DNA from 3 places in the Kocuria rhizosphaerae genome. Region 2 is predicted to be linked to each of the others. Evidence: riboswitches for the same ligand, from Rfam matches in the RefSeq annotation. Region 2 holds a riboswitch; each other region holds the start of a gene.
What was found. Region 2 has a riboswitch for S-adenosylmethionine ahead of ACH9EU_RS13765 (PLP-dependent transferase). Riboswitches for the same ligand answer to the same signal wherever they lie in the genome.
Positions count from the first base shown of each region.

Region 1: it holds a riboswitch for S-adenosylmethionine, as region 2 does, so the genes downstream of both, ACH9EU_RS12215 (methylenetetrahydrofolate reductase) here and ACH9EU_RS13765 (PLP-dependent transferase) in region 2, are expected to answer to the same signal.
Region 3: it holds a riboswitch for S-adenosylmethionine, as region 2 does, so the genes downstream of both, ACH9EU_RS14980 (bifunctional o-acetylhomoserine/o-acetylserine sulfhydrylase) here and ACH9EU_RS13765 (PLP-dependent transferase) in region 2, are expected to answer to the same signal.

Region 1 is NZ_JBISWL010000106.1:11,294-18,466, reverse strand. It holds gene ehuC (ectoine/hydroxyectoine ABC transporter permease subunit EhuC) at 1-294, shown strand, start outside; gene ehuD (ectoine/hydroxyectoine ABC transporter permease subunit EhuD) at 291-932, shown strand; gene ehuA (ectoine/hydroxyectoine ABC transporter ATP-binding protein EhuA) at 1,012-1,764, shown strand; gene ACH9EU_RS12225 (glutamate synthase-related protein) at 1,783-3,492, opposite strand; gene ACH9EU_RS12220 (YqjF family protein) at 3,562-4,305, shown strand; SAM riboswitch class I at 4,459-4,563, shown strand; gene ACH9EU_RS12215 (methylenetetrahydrofolate reductase) at 4,632-5,561, shown strand; gene metE (5-methyltetrahydropteroyltriglutamate--homocysteine S-methyltransferase) at 5,643-7,173, shown strand, end outside.
Region 2 is NZ_JBISWL010000115.1:39,965-47,137, reverse strand. It holds gene ACH9EU_RS13785 (DUF2867 domain-containing protein) at 1-926, shown strand, start outside; gene ACH9EU_RS13780 (rhodanese-like domain-containing protein) at 928-1,791, opposite strand; gene ACH9EU_RS13775 (SRPBCC family protein) at 1,802-2,344, opposite strand; gene ACH9EU_RS13770 (cystathionine gamma-synthase) at 2,565-3,752, opposite strand; gene ACH9EU_RS13765 (PLP-dependent transferase) at 3,761-5,104, opposite strand; SAM riboswitch class IV at 5,119-5,255, opposite strand; gene ACH9EU_RS13760 (AsnC family transcriptional regulator) at 5,331-5,813, opposite strand; gene ACH9EU_RS13755 (thiamine pyrophosphate-dependent dehydrogenase E1 component subunit alpha) at 6,055-7,173, shown strand, end outside.
Region 3 is NZ_JBISWL010000131.1:9,006-16,178, forward strand. It holds gene ACH9EU_RS14970 (alpha/beta hydrolase) at 1-110, opposite strand, end outside; gene metX (homoserine O-acetyltransferase MetX) at 241-1,419, opposite strand; gene ACH9EU_RS14980 (bifunctional o-acetylhomoserine/o-acetylserine sulfhydrylase) at 1,416-2,795, opposite strand; SAM riboswitch class IV at 2,874-2,989, opposite strand; gene ACH9EU_RS14985 (VOC family protein) at 3,141-3,779, shown strand; gene ACH9EU_RS14990 (CPBP family glutamic-type intramembrane protease) at 3,804-4,583, opposite strand; gene ACH9EU_RS14995 (S9 family peptidase) at 4,661-6,832, shown strand; gene ACH9EU_RS15000 (FAD-dependent oxidoreductase) at 6,981-7,173, opposite strand, start outside.

The sequences.
Region 1 (7,173 bases), on a different contig from region 2:
CCCTCCCTGGCCAACCTGATGATCCAGCTGCTCAAGGGAACCGCGGTGGTCACGTTCATCACCCTGAGCGACCTGACCTTCCGGATCAACCAGCTGCGGCAGGCGACCGGGGACACGCTGTTCGCCTTCATGGTGGGACTTCTGATCTACTTCGCCCTCGCCTACCTCCTGAACCTGGGGATGAACGTGCTCGAGATCCGGGCCAAGAACAAGCTCGGAAGAGGTCCGTCCATGCGTGAGATCTGGTTGCCCGCCCGCCCGAAGGCGGACGCCGTGGGAGGTGGACAGCCGTGATCTGGAGCTGGGAACGCGTCGTCGAAGCCCTGCCCCTGCTGCTCGAGGGGTTCAGGATCACGCTGCTGGCCACGGTCGTGGGCACGCTCATCGCCGCCGTCCTCGGACTGTTCATCGCCGTGTTCAAGCGGGTGCTGCCCACACCGTTGCGTCAGATCGTGCACTGGGTCAGCGAGTTCATCCGGATGACGCCGCTGGTGGTGCAGCTGCTGTTCGTCTACTACCTGCTCACGGGGGTCTCCGCCCTGGTCATCGGCATCACGGTGATCGGCATCCACTACGCCACCTACATGGCGGAGAGCTACCGCGCGGGGATCGAGTCCGTGCCGAAGGGTCAGTGGGAGGCCACGGTGGCCCTCTCCCTGCCGGCGTCGCGCACCTGGCGCGCCGTGGTCCTGCCGCAGGCGCTCCGGGCCACGATCCCCTCGCTCGGCAACTACGCCGTGGCCATGTTCAAGGACACCCCGTTCCTGTTCGCGATCTCCGTGGTCGAGCTCGTGACCTCCGCCCAGCAGTTCGGGGCACGGAACTTCGCGTACACGGAGGCGTTCACCCTCGCCGGGCTGATCTTCCTGGCCGCCAGCTATCCGACCTCCATCCTGATCCGCCGATTGGAGAAACGTCTTGCCCACTACTGACCGCGGGGACGAGCGCCCCGACACCCCCTCCCAGCAGGACCCGGCGCCCCGCGCCGGAGATCCCGGAGACACTCCCGTCATCGAGTTCCGCGACGTCGTCAAGCGCTTCGGCGACCACACGGTCCTCGACGGGCTGAACTTCACGGTCCGGCGAGGGGAGCGCGTGACCCTCATCGGGCCGAGCGGCTCCGGAAAGACGACGATCCTGCGGCTGCTCATGACCCTCGAGGACCTGACCGAGGGATTCATCTTCGTGAACGGCGAGCCGCTCACGCACGAGATGCGCAACGGTCGCCGGGTGGAGCTGCCGCCCAAGCGGCAGAAGCAGATCACCCGGCGGATCGGCATGGTCTTCCAGCAGTTCAACCTCTTCCCCAACATGACCGTGCTCGAGAACATCATCGAGGCGCCCGTCCACGTGCTGGGCATGGACAAGTCCGCGGCCCGGGAGAAGGCGCTGGGTCTGCTCCGCCAGGTCGGCCTCGAGGAGAAGGCCGACCAGCACCCCTCACGGCTCTCCGGCGGTCAGCAGCAGCGCGTGGCCATTGCCCGGGCCCTGGCCATGGACCCGGAGATCCTGCTGCTGGACGAGGTGACCTCCGCCCTCGACCCGGAGCTCGTGGACGACGTCCTCAACGTCCTGCGCCGGGTCGCGGAGACGACCGACATCACGATGCTGATCGTCACCCACGAGATGCAGTTCGCCCGCGACGTGTCCCACCGGGTGATGATGTTCGCCGGCGGGCGGATCATCGAGGACGGGCACCCGGAGGAGATGTTCACGGACCCGAAGAACGAGCGCACCAAGACGTTCCTGCGCGCGATCCTCTGACGGCCGCCGGGCGCGGGTTCAGGACTCCGGGCCCGGCTCGCCCTCGGGCCGCCCGACGTCGCCCGAGCCCGGGGCCTCGCCCGGCCGTTCCTCGTGCCGGACGGCCGGGTCGTCGCGCTGCTCGATCTTGCCCGGGCCCGGGCGGTAGAGACCGAAGTGGTCGGGGTCCGCCAGCTCCCAGTCCTCCGCCCAGGTCCGTGGCGGCGCCCTGAGCAGCTCCCCCGGCTCCATCCAGTTGTAGATGTGGGCGTAGGAGCGGGTGGTGAGGTGGTCGATCCGACGCCGCAGCATGTGCGGGGAGAGCTCGCGCATGTCGCCGCAGCCCATCGAGGACATGATCTGCACCGCCTCGCGGACCGTGGCCCGGTGGTACAGGTGCACGCGCTCGCCCTTGTCCGCCACGTCCAGGGCGCGCATGAGCCGTTCGTTCTGGGTGGCGACGCCCACGGGGCACTTGTTGGTGTGGCACTTCTGGGCCTGGATGCAGCCGGTGGCCATCATCATGGCCCGGGCGCTCATGGTGAAGTCCGCGCCCTGGATCATCCGCTTGACGACGTCCGAGCCGGAGGCCACCTTGCCGGCCGCCCCCAGCTTGATCGGCGGCCGCAGCCCGACGCCGACCAGGGCGTTGTTCACCAGCATCAGGCCCTCGGTCAGCGGGGTGCCCACGTGGTCCTGGTACTCCAGGGGCGCCGCCCCCGTGCCGCCCTCGTTGCCGTCCACGATGATGTAGTCCGGTGCCACGTCCTCCTCCAGCATGGCCTTGCACATGCCCAGCACGTCCACCCGGGACCCCACGCACAGCTTGAAGCCGATCGGCTTGCCGCCGGAGAGCTCCCGCAGCCGTCCGATGAAGCGCATCAGCTCCCGGGGCGTGGTGAAGGCGCTGTGGCTGGCCGGGGAGATGCAGTCCACGCCCTCGGGCACCCCGCGGGCCCGGGCGATCTCCGGGCTGACCTTGGCCCCCGGCAGCACGCCGCCGAGACCGGGCTTGGCGCCCTGGGAGAGCTTGACGGTGACGGCCTTGACCTCGGGCAGGCGCGACTTCTCCCGGAACTCCTCCGGGTCGAACTCGCCGACGTCGTTGCGGGTGCCGAAGTATCCCGAGCCGATCTCCCAGATCAGGTCGGCCGGGTGGGCCCGGTGGTAGTCCGTGAGCCCGCCCTCGCCGGTCTCCTGGGCGAAGCCGCCGAGGGCCGCGCCCTTGTTCATGGCCAGGACGGCGTTGCGGGACAGTGAGCCGAAGCTCATCGAGGAGATGTTCAGCAGGGACATGTCGTAGGGCTGCGTGCACCCCGGCCCGCCGATGCGGACCCGCGGGGCCTCGTCCGGGGGTGGCACCGGGGCGGTGGAGTGCAGGAGGTACTCGTAGCCCATCCGGTTCACGTCCCGCTCGGTCCCGAAGGCCTTGTCCCCCATGGTCCCCTTCGCCCGGGCGTAGACCAGGGACCGGGTGTCGCGGTCGAAGGGCTTGCCGTCGTAGTTGCGCTCGACGAAGTACTGCTGGATCTCGGGGCGGATGGACTCCATGAAGTAGCGCATGTGCCCGAGGACCGGGTAGTTCCGCAGGACCGAGTGCTCCTTCTGCACGACGTCCCACACGCCCACCACCAGCAGGCCCAGCACCGCCGCGGCCAGCAGCCACCAGCCGCCGGAGCCGAGCGAGGCGGCCAGGAGCGCCACGGCCCCGAGTGCGAGGAGCAGCGCCACGACCAGGAATCGCATCATGCTGACGATGGTAGCGCCGGCGCCCTCAGCGGCGTGATCCACGGCACACCCGGCGGTAGGGTGTGCGCCATGCACCGAACCGGCGGAGCCGGTCCGTGGCCCGGGGGCCACGCCCTGCCCCGGCCCCATCTGGCGGACCAGCTCTGGGAGGACGCCGTCTTCCTGCACTGGCGGCTGCCGCCGTCCGTCGTCGCGCCGTACCTGCCGCCACGGGTGGAGGTGGACGTGGTCGACGGATCGGCCTGGGTCGGTCTCATCGGGTTCCGCATGCGCCGCACACGTCTCGGCACCGTCGTCCCCCTCCCCCACCTGGGCTCCTTCGCCGAGGTCAACGTGCGCGTGTACTCGCGCGGACCCGACGGGTCGCGCGGCGTCGTGTTCCTGTCCCTGGACGCCCCGCGCCTTCCCGTGGTGCTGGGCGCCCGCGCCGCCGGCGTCCCCTACGTCTGGTCGCGGTGCCGCGCCGCGGCGACAGGAGGTCCCGCGCCCGTCCGCGGCTATGCGGTCGAGCGCCGCCGCGGAGGCGCCCGTTCGTCCTTCTCGGTCCGCCCGGACCTCGCACGGCGTGCAGAGGATCCGCTGTCCCTGGAGCTCACCGCCCGGTTCGGAGCCCACCACAGGGCGGCCGGGGCGACGTGGTGGGTGCCCGTGGCCCACAGGCCGTGGCCCCTGTACCCGGCGAGACCGGTCCACCTCGAGGACGGGCTCCTCCGGGCGGCCGGCCTGACGGTCGAGGGACCACCGGAGTCGGTGCTGTTCTCCCCCGGCGTGCGGGCCCGGCTCGGACGGCCGTCGGTGCTGCGGACGGCCTGAGCGTCGGGCTCCGCGGGTCTGCGCCACGGCGGGAGCCCACGGACGGCTGCCGTGTTGCGCCGTGTGACACGGGGCGCGTCACACTTCGGCGTGGGACGTCTTCTGGGCACCCCGACTTGGCGCCGGGCCGGAGAGCCGTTGAAATGGTCCTTGCATCTATCCAGAGCGGCCGAGAGACCTGGCTCGTCGACGCCGCAGCAACCATCCGCCGTCCCGCACGGGGCGACGGAACGGTGCTCCCGCCAGGACCGATGGAGCTGTCGCAGCCTCCCGGACCGGTTCCGGGACGGCTGGCGCCCTCCCTCGGGGTGACCCAGGAGGAACACGTGACACGAACGCCGAGCGGCCGGACGGCGCCGCCGTCCCTGTCCTACGAGCTCTACCCGCCGCGCTGCGCGGCGAGCGCCGAGACGCTGCTGCGGACCATCCAGGCGCTCGAGCCCACCCGTCCCGACCACGTCTCCGTGACGTACAGCGGGGACGCCGTGCGGCGGGACCGCTCCCTGGCGCTGCTCGACCACCTCCTGGCCCGCACCTGCCTCCGGCCGCTCGCGCACCTCACCTGCGCCGGGAGCACACGGGAGGAGCTGGAGGACGTCGTCGTCTCGCTCGTGCGGCGCGGGGTCCGCGGCGTGCTGGCGCTGCGCGGGGACCTGCCGGAGGACCCCGCGGCGTTCCGCGGGGAGCTGCCGTTCGCGACCCACCTCGTGGAGCTCGTGCGGGACGTGGAGCGGCGTCACACGGCGCACCTCGCCGCCGGCCGGCTGGCGGTGGGCGTGGCCGCGTACCCCACCCGGCACCCGGAGTCGCCGTCCGTGGCGCACGACGTCGACGTGCTCCTGGCGAAGCAGCACTCCGGCGCGGACTTCGCGATCACGCAGGTCTACTTCCGGCCGGAGGAGTACGAGCAGCTGCTGGACTCCGCCCGGGCCGCCGGGGTCACGATCCCGATCGTCCCGGGGATCATGCCGGTGACCGGCGTGCGCCGACTGCGCAACCTCTGCCGGCTGGCCGGCATGGCCCCGGACCCGGCGCTGGAGGCCGCCCTCGAGCACGCCCCCGGACCCGACGCGCGGCACCGGGCCGGCGTGGAGTTCGCCGCGGAGCTGTGCCGCGCCGCACTCCACGCCGGCGCCCCCGGCCTGCACCTCTACACGTTCAACGAGCACCGGGCGGTGCTGGACCTGCTCGAGCGCGTGGACCTGCCGCGCACGCCCCACGAGCCCGCCCCGCTCCCCCGGCTGCTGCCGGCCTGAGCCGCCCCGCGGACACCCGGCCGGCCGCGGCAACCACAGACCTTCCCGAACCACCATCCACGACACGTCAGGAGCACCTCCATGAGCACGACCACCACCCCGACCGCCGTCCCCGCCTTCCCCGCGGCCACGATCACGGGCTACCCGCGGATCGGCCGCCGCCGCGAGCTGAAGAAGGCCCTCGAGGCCTACTGGGCCGGGCGCTCGACCCGCGAGGAGCTGGAGACGGCCGCCGCCGAGCTGCAGCTGGCCACCTACCGGCGTCTCGTCGAGCTCGGCCTCGGCGCGCAGGACTCGTCCCTGCCGGCCGAGTTCGCCCTCTACGACCAGGTCCTCGACACGACCGTGGCACTGGGCGCGGTGCCCTCCCGCTTCGCCGACCTGGCCGACGCCGAGGGCCGTCTCGACCTCGACGCGAGCTTCGTGCTGGCCCGCGGCGACGCCGGCCGGGCGCCGCTGGAGATGACCAAGTGGTTCGACACCAACTACCACTACCTCGTCCCCGAGATCGGCCCGCGGACCCCCTTCCGTGCCACCGCCGAGCGTCTCGTCGCCGACGTGCGCCGCGCCGCCGAGCACGGGTTCACCGTCCGCCCCGTCCTCGTGGGCCCCGTCTCCTTCCTCCTCCTGGCCAAGGCCGACGACGACGCCCCCGCCGGCTTCGACCCGCTGCAGCGGCTCGGCGACGTGCTCCCGGTGTACGCCGAGCTGCTGGCGGCGCTGGACGCCGCCGGCGCGGAGTGGGTGCAGCTCGAGGAGCCGGCCCTCGTGGCCGACCAGCCGGTCCCCGCCGACCGGCTGGCCGAGGCCGTGCGCGAGGCCTACACGACGCTGGCCGCCGCGGCCGAGCGCCCGCAGCTGTTCGTCACCACCTCCTACGGCTCGACGGGCTCGCTGCTGCGGCCCCTGGCCGGCTCGGGCGTCGAGGCCCTGCACCTGGACCTCGTCAAGGGCGCGCTCCCCACGGCCGAGGAGCTGGAGCTCTTCCGGGGCGAGGACGCCGCGGTGCTCGTGGCGGGCGCCGTCGACGGCCACAACATCTGGCGGGCCGACCTGGCGGGCCGGCTCGACCAGCTCGAGGAGCTGGCCCGGGCCGGCGCCCAGGTCTCCGTGGCCAGCTCCACGTCCCTCTTCCACGTCCCCCACGACGTCGCCGAGGAGACGCAGCTGGACCCCGTGCTGCGCAGCTGGCTCGCCTTCGCCGACCAGAAGGTCGGCGAGATCGTGACCCTCTCCCGCGGCCTGGCCGCCGGCCGGGACGCCGTGGCGGAGCAGCTGGCCGAGGCCGCCGAGGCCCGCCGCACCCGGGAGGGCGCCGCCGGCGTCCGCGACGCGGCCGTGCGAGAGCGCGCCGCCTCGGTGACCGCCGCCGAGATCGGGCGCGCCCCCGCCGAGGTCCGCCGCGCCGCCCAGGAGGGCCGCTCCTTCACGGCCTCCGGCCCCCTGCCCCTCCTGCCGACGACGACCATCGGATCCTTCCCGCAGACCCCGGAGGTCCGGGCGCAGCGGGCGAAGGTCCGCTCCGGCGCCGTGACCCCCGAGGCCTACGACCGGTTCCTGCGCGAGGAGATCGAGCGGGTGGTCCGGCTGCAGGAGGAGCTCGGCCTGGACG
Region 2 (7,173 bases):
GGGACGTCATGACCTACGCGGACGCCATGCGCCGCTACGCCCGCGTGGCCGGGCTGCGACGGCGCCGGGTGTTCCACCTGCCGCTGCCCCTTCCGCGCCTGTCCGGGTTCTGGGTGGGCCTGGTGACGCCCATCCCCCTGGACCTTGCCGTGCCGCTCGTCCAGTCCCTGCAGCACGACGCCGTGGCGAAGGAGCACGACATCGACGACCTCGTCCCCCTGCCGCCGGGGGGCCTCACCGGCTACCGCCGCGCCGTGGCGCTGGCCCTGCAGAAGATCGAGGACAACAGCGTGGAGACCACGTGGGACGTCCACTACGGCTCGGCCGAGGCCGCCGCCGACCCCTTGCCCTCGGACCCGGACTGGGCGGGCCGGACGGTCTTCGTGGACGAGCGCAGCCGCACCGGTCCCGCCCGGCCGGAGCAGGTGTGGCGGGTCGTCGAGTCCATCGGCGGGCGCAACGGCTGGTACTCCCTGCCCCTGGCCTGGCGGGTCCGCGGCGCGGTGGACAAGCTGGTGGGCGGCGCCGGTCTGAACCGGGGGCGCCGCGACCACACGGACCTCCGGGTGGGAGAGTACGTGGACTGGTGGCGCGTCGAGGACCTGGAGGAGGGACGCCGGCTGCTCCTGCACGCGGAGATGAAGGCCCCCGGTCGTGCGTGGCTGGAGCTGTCCGTGGAGCCCGAGGGCACCGGCAGCCGGTACCGGCAGCGCGCGATCTTCTTCCCGAAGGGCCTGCCCGGCCGGCTCTACTGGTGGGGCGTCTGGCCCTTCCACGGGCTGATCTTCCCGTCCATGGCCCGCAACATCCTGGCCGCGGCCCACGCCCTGGACGGCGGTGCCGAGGGGGACGTCCTCGGGCAGCGGTCTGCCGCGAAGGGAGCATCCGGGCACGGGGCCCCGGCGGAGGACGCGTCCCGCGACTGACTCAGCCCGGACCCGCCACCGGCCGGGGGCCGGGGCGGCCCCACTCGCTCCAGGAGCCGTCGTAGACGGCGACGTCCTCGCGCCCGGCCAGGTGGGCGCCCAGGGCGAGCACGCACGCGGTGATGCCCGAGCCGCAGCTGGTGACCACGCCGTGGCCCTCGGGGACGACGGCGTCGATCCGCTCCCTCAGCCGCGGGAGCGGCAGCAGGTGCCCGTCCGGCCCCTGGAGCTCGGTGTACGGGAGGTTGACCGCTCCCGGCATGTGCCCGGGGCGCAGGCCCGGCCGCGGCTCCGGCTCCGTGCCCGCGAACCGTCCCGCCGAACGGGCGTCGAGGACGGTCGCGTCGGGGGCGGCCAGGGCACGGGCGACGTCGTCGGCCCCCACGAAGAACCCCGCACGGGGCACCAGCTCGACGTCGCCGGGCTCGGCCGGGGGCGCGGCGTGCGCCCCGGTGGGTCGGCCCTCGGCGACCCAGGCGGGCAGGCCGCCGTCGAGGACGGCGACGCGCCCGAAGCCCGCGCTGCGGAGCATCCACCAGACCCGGGGGGCGGCGAAGAGGCCCTGACCGTCGTAGGCGACGACCGTGCTGCTCCGGCGGATGCCCAGCGACCGGGCCGCCGCGGTCAGCCGCTCGGCGGAGGGCATCGTGTGCGGCAGCTCCGAGGACGGGTCCGAGAAGGGACCGTCGAGGTCCAGGAGCAGGGCGCCGGGGACGGCCTCGTCGGCGCGGTTCATGACAGAGCTGGCATCCACGAGCACCAGCCGGGGGTCGTCGCGGTGCTCGGCCAGCCACCCCGTGCTCACCACGGGCCCGGGGAGCTCGAGCGGGGCGGTGGCGTCGTCGGCAGGGATGCTGGGGTCCATGGGCCTCAGACTAGGACGTGTCGCCGTCGATGTCCCCCAGGTGCCGGATCCGGTCGTCCGCGGGGCCGTGTCCGAGCGTCCGGACGAGGTCCTGGAGCCGGTCCGTCGCCTGTGCCCAGCCGTCGTGGAAGCCCATCTCCGCATGCCGGTCCCTGTCCTCCTCGGTCCAGTGGAGGGCGCGCACGACGTGGCGGGTCCGGCCGTCCGCGTCGGACAGGTCGACGACCGTCGTCATGAACGGCACGACCGCGGGCCGGCCGGCGGGGATCCAGCCCGGGGCGAAGGCGTTGGTGAACACCAGCCGCCGCTGCGGAACGGCGTCCAGGAACACCGCGACGCCGTCGGACAGCTCGCCGCCCGGCCCGCGCATGACGATGTGGGACGTTCCCCCGGGACGCGGCTCCAGGGTCTTCACCTCGGTCGTCCAGGACCGGGGGCCGAACCACTGCTCCAGCAGTGCGGGATCCGTCCAGCAGCGCCACACCACCGAGCGGGGGGCGTCCAGGACGCGCTCCAGCCGCAGCTCGAGACCCTCGGCCTCGTCTTCGGTCATCGGGCCTCCTCGGTGGTCCGAGGAATGCAGGGGTCGCCGTTCGGGGCGTCTCCCCAGTGGAACGGTTCCGCCCCGGCCGCGACAGGACCGAGGCCCGGCACCTCGACCACGGCATGGGTCCGGGCGACGCTGTGCCCGTTGACCCCGTTGACCCCGTTGACCCCGTGGCGCCCGGACGCCGAGCCGGCGGCGCCGGGGACCGCCGGGCAGGACCGGCCGATCAGGCGGTCAGCGCCCGCTCGAGGTCCTCCAGCTGGTCCTCGACGTCCTCGATCCCCACGGAGAGCCGCACCAGGTCCACGGGGACGGCCAGCGCGGTGCCCCGGACGGTGGCGTGCGTCATCTCGGACGGGTAGCAGACGAGGGACTCGACCCCTCCCAGGCTCACGGACAGCGCGTAGAGCCGCGTGCCCTCCGCCGCGGCACGGGCCGCCGCCTCTCCCCCGGCGAGGCGGAAGGAGACCATGCCGCCGAACCCGCGCATCTGCGCGGCGGCCAGGTCGTGGCCCGGGTGCTCCGGCAGCCCCGGGTAGAGGACCTGGGTGACCTCGGGGCGGCCGAGCAGCCACTCCGCGATCCGCTGCGCGCTCTCCTGGTGCCGTTCCATCCGCAGGCTCAGGGTCTTCAGCCCGCGGGCCGCGAGGTAGCTGTCCTGGGGACCGGCCACGGCCCCGGCCGCGAACTGCTGGAACGCGACCGTCTCGGCCAGCGGCGCTCCGCGCCACTCGGCCGCGCCCACGACCACGGCGCCGCCGAGGACGTCGGAGTGCCCGCCGATGTACTTCGTGGTGGAGTGCACCACGGCGTCCGCGCCGAGCAGCAGCGGGTTCTGCAGGTACGGGGAGGCGAAGGTGTTGTCGACGACCAGCAGCGCCCCGGCGTCGTGGGCGAGCTGCGCCCACGCCGCGACGTCGGCGATGCCGAGCAGGGGGTTGGACGGCGTCTCGAGCCACAGCACGCGGGTGGCGCCCGGGCGGAGGGCGGCGGCCACGGCGTCGAGGTCGGTGATGTCCACGGGCGTGGAGGCCACGTCCCACGGGGCGAGGACCTTGGTGATCAGCCGGTTCGTGCCGCCGTAGCCGTCGGCGCCGAGCACGACGTGCTCCCCCGGTCTGAGCACGGCCCGCAGCAGGGCGTCCTCCGCAGCGATCCCGGAAGCGAAGGCGAACGCCCGTTCACCGTGCTCGAGCGCGGCGAGCTGCTCCTCGAAGCCGCCGCGGGTGGGGTTCGAGCCGCGGGAGTACTCGTGCCCGGCGCGCAGGACGTTGATCCCGTCCTGGGCGAACGTGGAGGTCTGGTAGATGGGCGGGATCACTGCCCCGGTCAGGGGGTCCGGCGCCTGACCGGCGTGGACGGCGGTCGTCGTGAAACCGCGCGTGCGGACGCGGTGCGGTGCGGTGGAGGTCATGTCGCGGCTCACTTCCCGGGGGTCGAGGTGGTCTCGAGGACGCGGTCGAGGGCTTGGCGGAGGTCTGCCACGAGGTCCTCGGGGGACTCGAGGCCGATCGAGAGCCGGATCGTGGTCTCGGCGATCCCGCCGGCGATCCGCTGCTCGGGCGTCAGCCGGCAGTGCGTCATGGCCGCCGGGTGGACGACGAGGCTGCGGGTGTCGCCGATGTTGGCGACCAGCTTGAACAGCCGGAGGCTGTCGATGAACGGCCCCACGGCGTCGTCGGGGGCGGCGAGGTCGAAGGAGAACACGGACCCGGTGCCGCGCGGGAAGTCGCGGGCCGCGATCCCGGCGCCGGGGTCACCGGGCACTCCCGGGTGGTGCACCCGGGCGACGGCGGGGTGGCCGGCCAGGAACTCGGCGACCGCGAGTCCGGAGGCGGTGTGGCGGGCCACGCGCAGGTCCAGGGTCTCGATGCCCTGGATGATCTGGCTCGCGTTGAACGGGGACAGCGTGGTCCCGAGGTCGTGGACGTACTTCGCGCGGACCAGGTGCAGGTAGGGGCTCGCGCCGGCGCAGCGGTCCACGAGGCTCCGGCCGCCCCACCGGGCGCGGGCCACGGTGAACTGGGGCCACTTCCCGGGCTGCGCGCTCCAGTCGAACGTCCCCCCGTCCACCACGGCGCCGGCGAGGGAGTTGCCGTGGCCGCCCAGGAACTTGGTGGCCGAGTGCACGACGATGTCCGCGCCCTTCTCGAACGGGCGGTACAGGGCCGGGGACGCGACCGTGTTGTCGACGACGACGGGCACCCGGGCGGCCCGGGCGACGTCGGCGATCCCGGGCAGGTCCGGGAGGGTGGCCAGCGGGTTGCCGATGGACTCGAGCAGGAACGCCCGGGTGTCCGGGCGGACCGCCGCGGCCCACTCGCCCGGGGTGGTCGGGTCCACGAAGTCCACCTCGACGCCGAGGTCGGCGAACGAGTCGGTGAGCAGGTCCACGGTGCCGCCGTAGAGCTTCTCGGAGGCCACGAGGTGCTTGTCCTCGCCCTGGCCGAGCAGGGCCAGCAGCGCGACGGCGACGGCCGACTGCCCGGAGCCGGTGGCCACCGCGCCCGTGCCGCCCTCGAGATCGGCGATGCGCTGCTCGAGCACGCTGACGGTCGGGTTGCCCGTGCGGGTGTAGGTGAAGCCGGGCCGCGTCTGCGCGAACATGTGCTTCGCGGCCTCGTAGTCGGGGAACTCGTACGCCGCGGACTGGTAGATCGGCACCGTCAGGGTGCGCTGCGTGACGACGTCCTGGGTGCCCGCGTGGATCTGGCGGGTGGCGAGGTCGTGGTCGGCCACGTCGTGCTGGGTCACGGGGAGGGACAAGGCGATGCTCCTGCTGCTTGCTCTTACCCGCACCGGTCGGCCGCGGCGGGCTCGCCGCGGAGGATGCAGGCCGCTTCCTCATCCGAACCACCCACTGAGCATGGGGTTGGTGCGTGACCAAGTCGGAGCTTGGCGGTCACGTCTCGTGAAGCTGGATCAACAGTAAGCGCGCCGCTCCCGGGTGTCCCACCGCGACGCAAGATGACGCCCGTGACGGATCATGACGTCATCCGCCCGAGTACGACGCCCCCGAGTACGACGCGCTCGTGTCGACGTCCTCGAAGACCAGGAACGTCTGGGTGTCCACGACGCCGGGCAGCTGCTGGATGTGCTCGAAGATCACCTGGCGCAGGTGGACGGTGTCCACCGCCCGCACGAGGAGCATCACGTCGAAGGTGCCGCCGACCAGGGCGATGTGGTGCACCGCCGGAATGGCCTGCAGCTGCGCACAGAGGTCCCGCCAGGTGTTCTGCTGGAGCTTGAGCGTCACGTAGGCGGAGGCCTGCAGCCCCGCGCGCACCGGGTCGACCACCGCGCTGTAGCGCAGGATGACGCCCTCGTCCCGGAGCCGGTTGATGCGGGCGTAGGCGTGCGCCCGCGAGACGTGCACCGCCGCGGCGATCGCGGTCACCGACTGGCGGGCGTCCCGGGTGAGCTCGGAGAGGATCCTGCGGTCGGTCTCGTCCAGCGGGACGGGCGTGGAGGGCACGGGGAGCTCCTTCGGGTGCGGTCCGGACCTGCGTCCCGACCGGAACGGACGAACGCATGTGCTCCAGGCCACACTAGAGCATTTCGTCCACCGCAATTGCGTCCATGACTCCACTTTTCTGCACTTCTGCCGTGCCCTGGATACGAAGGCGTTCCTGTTCCCATACTTGGCGGACAGAGCAGAACCCGCCCTCCTGCCGTCCCGGCTCCGGGACCCGGGCGGGACCGACCGAGGGGACACCATGAGCCAGACCGTCGAGACCCCCGGGGACCCCATCCTCCGGGCCTCCCAGCGCTTCGGGATCACACCGGAGCAGTACATGCTCCCGGCCCGCGGCGAGATCCGGATGGTCGACCCGTCCGGACGCCTCCTGCCTCCCGCCGAGCAGGGCACCGAGCCCGGCCACGAGTACCCGCTGCCGCCCGAGGACGTGCTGCTGGAGGCCTACGAGAGGCTCGTGGTCGGCCGCCGGGTCAACGACCAGAACTCCGCACTGGTGCGCCAGGGCCGGATGGCGGTCTACCCGTCCAGCCACGGCCAGGAGGCCTGCCAGGTCGCCGCGGCCCTGTGCCTGCACGAGGGCGACTGGCTGTTCCCGACCTACCGGGACACCGTGGCGGTCATGACGCGGGGGGTGGACCCCCTGCAGGCCATGGCGATCTTCCGCGGCGAGTGGCACAGCGGCTACGACCCCCACGAGCGCCACGTGGGCATCCAGTCCACGCCCCTGACCACGCAGCTGCTGCACGCGGTCGGGGTGGCCCATGCCGCCAAGCTGCGCGGTGAGGACACCGTGGTCCTGGCGATGTGCGGGGACGGCGCGACCAGCGAGGGCGACTTCCACGAGGCCCTCAACTTCGCGGCGGTGTTCAAGCTGCCGGTGGTGTTCTTCGTGCAGAACAACGGCTACGCGATCTCCGTGCCGCTGGCCCAGCAGTCCGCGGCCCCGACGCTGGCCCACAAGGCCGTCGGCTACGGCATGGCGGGCGAGCGCGTGGACGGCAACGACCTCGTGGCCCTGCTCGCGGCCCTGCGCCGGGCGGTCGACCTCGCCCGCTCCGAGTCCGAGCCCCTCCTCGTGGAGGCCCACACCTACCGCATGCAGGCCCACACCAACGCCGACGACGCCACGCGCTACCGGGACGACGCCGAGGTGCAGGAGTGGATCGCGAAGGACCCGGTCACTCGGATGCGCGCCTACCTGGACGCGCAGGGCGTGCTCGAGGACGACGCGGAGCGGCGCATCGCCGCGCGCGCCGAGGAGGTCGCCACGACCCTGCGGGACGGGATGAACGCCGAGGTGCGGATCGACCCGCTCGAGCTCTTCCGCCACGTCCACGCCGAGCAGACCCCGCAGCTC
Region 3 (7,173 bases), on a different contig from region 2:
CCGTACCCGTGCAGGAGCACGAGCAGCGGCGTGCCGGGACGGGCGTCGGCGTCGTTGCTCCAGACGGTGAAGGGGGCGGCGGGTCCGGTGGAGGTGGTGTCCTGGGTCATGGGTCCAGTCTGCCATCCGACCCGCCGGGGGCGGGCGCGCCGCCCGCACGGCCCCGGGCGCGGCCCGGCTGGAGGAGGCTCCGGCCGCGGTCCGACGGCCGTCGCCGTGCGGGCCGGGGGCGGGACCGCCTCAGTCGCCGCGCAGCACGGTCTCCCGCAGGAGCCTCCCCAGCTGCACCGACTCGATGAGGAAGCCGTCGTGCCCGGAGCGGGAGGACAGCGTGTGCCGGCGGACCGTGCCCGGCAGGGCCGCGGCCAGGAGGTCGGACTCGTGGGGCAGGTACAGCCGGTCCGAGTCGACCGCGGCCACCAGCCACTCGCACGAGGCCACCGAGAGGGCCTCCTCGACCGTGCCCCGGCCCCGCGCGACGTCGTGGGACATGAGCGCCTCGTTGACGGCCAGGTAGCTGTTGGCGTCGAAGCGGCCGGCGAGCTTGGACGCCTGGTGGTCGAGGTAGCTCTCCACCTGGTAGCGGCCGCGGCCGTCCGCGTGGGTGCCGATCACCTGCTCGTCCGTCTGGGGGGCCCGGCCGAACCTGTCGTGGAGCTCGGCGGCCGAGCGGTAGGTGATGTGCGCGATCCGCCGGGCGAGTCCCAGCCCGGCGATCGGCGGCGGACCGTCGTAGTAGTCCCCGCCACGGAAGTGGGGGTCCTGGCGGATCGCCAGGTTCTGCGCCTGGCCCCACGCGATCTGCTCCGCGCTGGACTGCGCGCACGCCGCGACCACGGCGCACGCCAGGACCCGGTCCGGGTGGGTCACGGCCCACTCCAGCGCACGGGCCCCGCCCATGGACCCGCCGAGCACCAGGCGCCAGGAGTCGATCCCGAGGACGTCCGCCAGGGCCGCCTCGGCGTGCACGGAGTCCCGCACCGTCACGAGGGGGAAGCGGGAACCCCAGGGCCGGCGCTCGGGGTCCACGCTCGCCGGCGCCGGGGTGGCCGGGCCCGTGGAGCCGTAGCAGCCCCCCACGATGTTGGCGCACACCACGAAGTACCGGTCGGTGTCCAGGGCGGCCCCGGGACCGATCAGCCCCTCCCACCAGCCGGGACTGAGCGCCGCGATGCGCTCGGCCTCCGTGGCGCCGGGGCGCGCCCGGCCGGCGGCCACGTGGGTGTCCCCGGTGAGGGCGTGCTCCACGAGCACGGCGTTGGAGCCGTCCGGGGCCAGGGTCCCCCACGTCTCGTAGGCGAGCCGGACCTCGGGCAGCCGGAAGCCCGACTCGAGCTCCAGCGTGCCGATCTCGGCGTGCCGGGGCACGCCGTCCTCCCGGACGTCGGACCCGGCGTCGGCGCCCCGCACCACCGTCACGCCCGCTCCTGCCCCCTGCACGCGGCCGCGGCCGCGAATCCCAGCTCGAGGTCCGCCAGGATGTCCTCGACGTTCTCGAGGCCCACGGAGAGCCGGACGAAGCCGGGCTCCACGCCGGCGGCCAGCTGCTCCTCCGGCAGCAGCTGGCTGTGGGTCGTGGACGCCGGGTGGATCACGAGCGAGCGGACGTCCCCGATGTTCGCCACGTTCGAGTGCAGCGACAGCGCGTCGACGAACGCGGCGCCGGCCTCGCGTCCGCCGTCGAGCACGAAGCCGACGATCGAGCCGGCCCCGCGGGGCGCGTACTTCCGCGCGCGCTCGTGCCACGGCGAGGACTCGAGGCCGGCCCAGGACACGGAGCGCACGTCCTCGCGCGCCTCGAGCCGGCGGGCCACCGTCCCGGCGTTGGCCACGTGGCGTTCCATGCGCAGGGACAGGGTCTCGATGCCCTGCTCGATGAGGAAGGCGTTGAACGGCGAGATCGCCGAGCCGAGGTCGCGCAGGAGCTGGACCCTGGCCTTGAGGACGTAGGAGAGGTTCACGCCGAACACGCCGTCGGCCCCGAGCGTCTCCGCGTAGACGAGGCCGCCGTAGGACTCGTCGGGCTCGTTGAAGCCGGGGAAGCGCTCCGGGTACCGGCCGTAGTCGAAGTTCCCGGAGTCCACGATCACGCCGCCGATGGCCGTGCCGTGCCCGCCCAGGAACTTGGTCGCCGAGTGCACCACGACGTCCGCTCCCCAGCGCAGCGGCTGGACGAGGTACGGGGTCGCGACCGTGTTGTCCACGATCAGCGGCACCTCGTTCTCGTGGGCGATCCCGGCGACCGTCTCGATGTCCAGGACGTCGTTTCGCGGGTTGGGGATGGTCTCCGCGTAGAAGGCCTTGGTGTTCGGCCGCACGGCGCGCCGCCACGCCTCGGGGTCGTCCGGGTCGTCCACGAAGGTCGTGTCGATGCCGAGCTTGGCCAGGGTGAACTTGAAGAGGTTGAAGGTCCCGCCGTAGAGGCTGGGGCTGGCCACCACGTGGTCCCCCGCTCCGGCGACATTGAGCACGGCGAACGTCGTGGCCGACTGCCCGGCGCTGAGCATGAGGGCCCCGACACCGCCCTCGAGCGCAGCGATGCGCTTCTCCACGACCTCCGTCGTGGGGTTCCCGATCCGGGTGTAGATCGGGCCGAGCTCCGCGAGCGCGAACCGGTCGGCGGCCGCCCGGGCGTCCGGGAAGACGAACGACGTCGTCTGGTGGATCGGCAGCGCCCGCGAGCCGGTGACGGGGTCGGGGCTCTGGCCCGCGTGGATCTGCTGGGTCTCGAACGCCCACCCGGACGGGTTCTCGGGAGTGGGGTGCTGCGCCGGGGAGGCGGTGGACTCGGGCATGCCGTGAGCTCCTTGCGGAAGGTCAGGGGTCCGGTCGCCGACCGTGGTGGTGCGGCCGTTCGACGGCCGGGCACCGGGGACCCGCGCTTGCTCGCTCGCCGGTCGCGAGGAGCCTGGTCTTCACCCAGGGCACCCCACCGCGGTGGAGGGTTGCCGGCCAGCTAGCTGGGGCTTGCACGCTGGCGCTCATGACCTGGACAGCATTCTCCGGATTCGGGCGACGCGGCGTCAAGCCGGGGCCGTTCCCGGCCGTGCGGACACGGCGCGGAACACCCGTCCCGTCGCCGGAACGGACGGCCCGCGACCGATTTGGAGACCAAACTCACACGGTGCCACGATGAGCCCATGAGAGTCGACCACGTGTCCTACGCCTGCCGCCCGGAGGGCCTGGAGGCGACCACCGAGGCCATCGCCGACCAGCTGGGCATCGAGCCCGTCAAGGGCGGTGTGCACCCACGGTTCGGCACCCGCAACATGATTCTCCCGCTCACCGGCCGCCAGTACGTCGAGGTCGTCGAGGCCCTCGAGCACCCGGCCGCCGAGAAGGCGCCCTTCGGACAGGCCGTGCGCGCCCGCTCCGCCGCGGGCGGCGGCTGGCTCGGCTGGGTCGTCGAGGTGGACGACCTCGCCCCCTTCGAGCGGCGGCTCGGTCGCCGGGCCGTGCCCGGCCAGCGCGTGTTCCCGGACGGCCGGGTCCTGGAGTGGCACCAGATCGGCGTGAAGGGCCTGATCGCCGACCCACAGCTGCCGTTCATGGTGCACTTCGACTCCGACCCGCAGATGCACCCCTCCCAGGCCCGGATCACGGACGTTTCGCTCCAGGGCATGTGCATCGCCGGCTCGCGGGACCGGGTCACGGAGTGGCTGGGCGCCCCCGTGGAGACCGCCCTGCAGGACCTCGACGTCGAGTGGCGCTATCCGGACGGGACGCCCGGCCTGCTCGCGGTCGCCTTCGACACCCCGGACGGCCGCGTGACCATCTGAGCGTCCGGGGCGGGCACGTGCGGCTCAGCCCAGGAACCAGGCGGTGCCGACGAACGCCGCGGCGTCGAGCAGGAAGTGCGCGACGACGAGCGGCATGACCCGCCCGGTGCGCCGGTAGAGCTCCGCGAACACGAGACCCATCACCACGTTGCCCAGGAACGGGCCGATCCCCTGGTAGAGGTGGTAGCTGCCCCGGAACAGGGCCGTGACCACCAGCACCACCGGCCAGCGCCACCCGATGCGGGTCAGCCGGTCGGTGAGGAAGACGACCACCACGACCTCCTCGAGGAGCGAGTGGCGCAGCGCCGAGAGCAGCAGCACCGGGACCGTCCACCAGTGCGCGTCGAGACCGGACGTGGTCACCGTGGCCGTGACGCCCAGGGCCCGGCCCGCACCGTAGAGGGCAAGTGTGCCCAGTCCCATGACCAGGAACAGCAGGGCCCCCAGCCCGAGGTCCGGGACCGGCATCCGGGCGTCCAGGCCGACCCGGCGGCGGACGCTGCGCACCGCGCCCGCCGAACCGGCGAGCAGGTACAGCGCGAGCAGGACCGGGACGAGGTCCAGCGCGATGCCCGTGAGCTGGCGGACCAGGTCGAACAGCGGCTGCAGGCTCAACGGCGGGTTCATGGTCGTCCGCGCCTCGGACAGGGGGCCCCGGGCCAGGTCCTCGGACAGCGAGATCACCGCGTACAGGGCCGAGGCGCCCAGCGACACGCCCAGCACCAGGAGGATCTGCACCCACAGGTCGGCGCGGGTCGAGGCGAAGGCGGGTGGACGCGGAGCCCGGTGGGAGGGGGTGCTCATGCCGCCATTCTGGCACCGGGCGCCCGTCGGGCCCGTCCCGGGGAGGAGTCCCGCCGCGCTTCCCTAGGATGGGACCCATGACTTCGCTTCCTCCCCCGACCCGCCGGCAGCCCGTCGAGCGGTCGTTCCACGGCCACGTGTTCTCCGACCCGTACGAGTGGATGCGGAACAAGGAGGACCCCGGGGTGCTGGCCCACCTCACGGCCGAGAACGACCACGCGGAGGCCAGGACCGCCCACCTCGCGGGACTGCGCGAGACGCTCTTCCAGGAGATCCGGGGCCGCACGCAGGAGACGGACCTGTCCGTGCCCAACCGCCGCGGGAACTGGTGGTACTTCTCCCGGACCGTCGAGGGCGGGGCGCACCAGGTCTTCTGCCGCGTGCCGGCGCCCGTCACGGGCGACGTCCTGAGCGACTGGACCCCGCCGGTCGTCGAGCCGGGCGCCACCATGGCCGGCGAGCAGGTGCTCCTCGACGCGAACGCCGAGTCCGCCGCGCACGAGTTCTACTCCCTCGGCAGCTTCGACGTCTCCGAGGACGGGCAGCTGCTCGCGTGGGCGGAGGACGTCACCGGCGACGAGCGCTTCACGCTGCGGATCCGCGACCTCACCACGGGGGTCCTGCTGGACGACGAGATCCCCGGCACGTTCTACGGCTCCTTCCTCTCCCCGGACTCGCGTGCCGTCTACTACGTCGTGGTGGACGAGACCTGGCGGCCCCACCAACTGCGCCGCCACGTCCTGGGCACCCCGGTGGCCGACGACGTCGTCGTGCACGAAGAACCGGACCCCGGGATGTGGCTGGGCGCGGGGCTGTCCGCCGACCGCCGCCGGCTCGTGGTGGAGGCCACCTGCTCCGAGTACTCCGAGGTGCTCCTCCAACCGCTCGAGGACCCCGCGGCCCCGCTGCAGGTGGTCCTGCCGCGCACCGACCGTGTGCTCTACGAGGCCGAGCCGCTGCTGCTCGAGGGCCGGGAGCAGATCCTGCTCACCCACGACCACGAGGCGCCCAACTCACGGGTCTCCCTCATGGACGCCGGGGAGCTGGGCCGCTCCGTCGCGGACGTGGCGCTGCGCGACGTCGTGCCGGCCTCGGACACGGTGCGCGTCAACGGGTGCGCCGTGACGGCCGGCCACCTGGTGGTCTCCGTCCGCGCGGACACGACGCTGCGGGTCCGGGTCCTGCCGTTGGACGGGCTCGGCACGCCCGCCCAGGCCGTCCCCGTGGAACCGGACTTCCCGGAGGAGCTCTACACCGCGGCCGTCACCGCCGCCGAGCACGACGCCCCCGTGGTCCGGCTCTCCTACACCTCCTTCACGACGCCCCCGCGCGTGTACGACCTCTTCGCCGCGGGGGCCGCGGGCGACGACGACGCCCTGCCCCGGGAGCCGCTGCTGCGGCGCGAGGCCACGGTGCTCGGCGGCTACGACCCCGCCGACTACACGGTCGAGCGGGACTGGGCCGCCGCCGCCGACGGCACCCGGATCCCCGTCTCCCTCGTGCGCCGCGCAGACCTCGACCCTGCCGTGCCGGCGCCCGTGCTGCAGTACGCCTACGGCTCCTACGAGCACTCCACCGACCCGGCCTTCTCCGTCTCCCGGCTGTCCCTGCTGGACCGGGGCATGATCTGGGCGGTGGCCCACGTGCGCGGCGGCGGCGAGCTGGGCCGCTCCTGGTACGAGCACGGCAAGAAGCTGCACAAGGCCAACACCTTCACCGACTTCGTGGCGGTCACCGACCACCTCGCGTCCCGCCCGGACGTCGACGAACGGCGGATCCTCGCGATGGGCGGCTCCGCCGGCGGGCTGCTCGTCGGCGCGGTGCTCAACCTGGCCCCCGAGAAGTACTGCGGCGCCCTCGCCGCCGTGCCCTTCGTGGACCCGCTGACCTCGATCCTCGACCCCTCCCTGCCCCTGACGGCGCTGGAGTGGGAGGAGTGGGGCAACCCCATCGAGGACCCGCACGTCTACCGGTACATGCGCGACTACTCTCCCTACGAGAACGTCCGCCCCCTCCCCTATCCGCCGGTCCTCGCGGTCACCAGCCTCAACGACACCCGCGTGCTCTACGTGGAGCCCGCCAAGTGGGTGGCCGCGCTGCGCGAGGCGACGACCGCCGAGCACCCGGTGCTGCTCCGCTGCGAGATGGCCGGGGGCCACGGCGGGGCCTCCGGGCGCTACGCCCAGTGGCGGGACACGGCCTGGGAGCACGCCTGGGTGCTCGACCGTGTGGGGCTGGCCGGTTCCTGACCCGAGCCGCCCGGACCGCCCCGTCCGAGGAGTCGCCAACACCCCACATCCCCACCGAGGGGTCTCGTCTGGATGCCGGGCGGCCCGGATCATGGCGAGACGGGACCCGCCGTGTCACTCGCGACGCGCAACGCGACCCCCGGCGGGCTCAGCGGCGGAAGCGGGCCGGATCCAGGGCGGCCGCGGTCCCCGGAGAGCACCACGGGCCGACGGCGTCCTCGAGCAGCAGGTCCGCGGCCGCGCGAGCCATGGCGCTGCTGGTCTGGAAACCGTAGCCGGACTGCCCCGCCAGCCACAGCAGGCCCGGGACGTCAGGGTCGAAGCCGCAGACGGGCACGCCG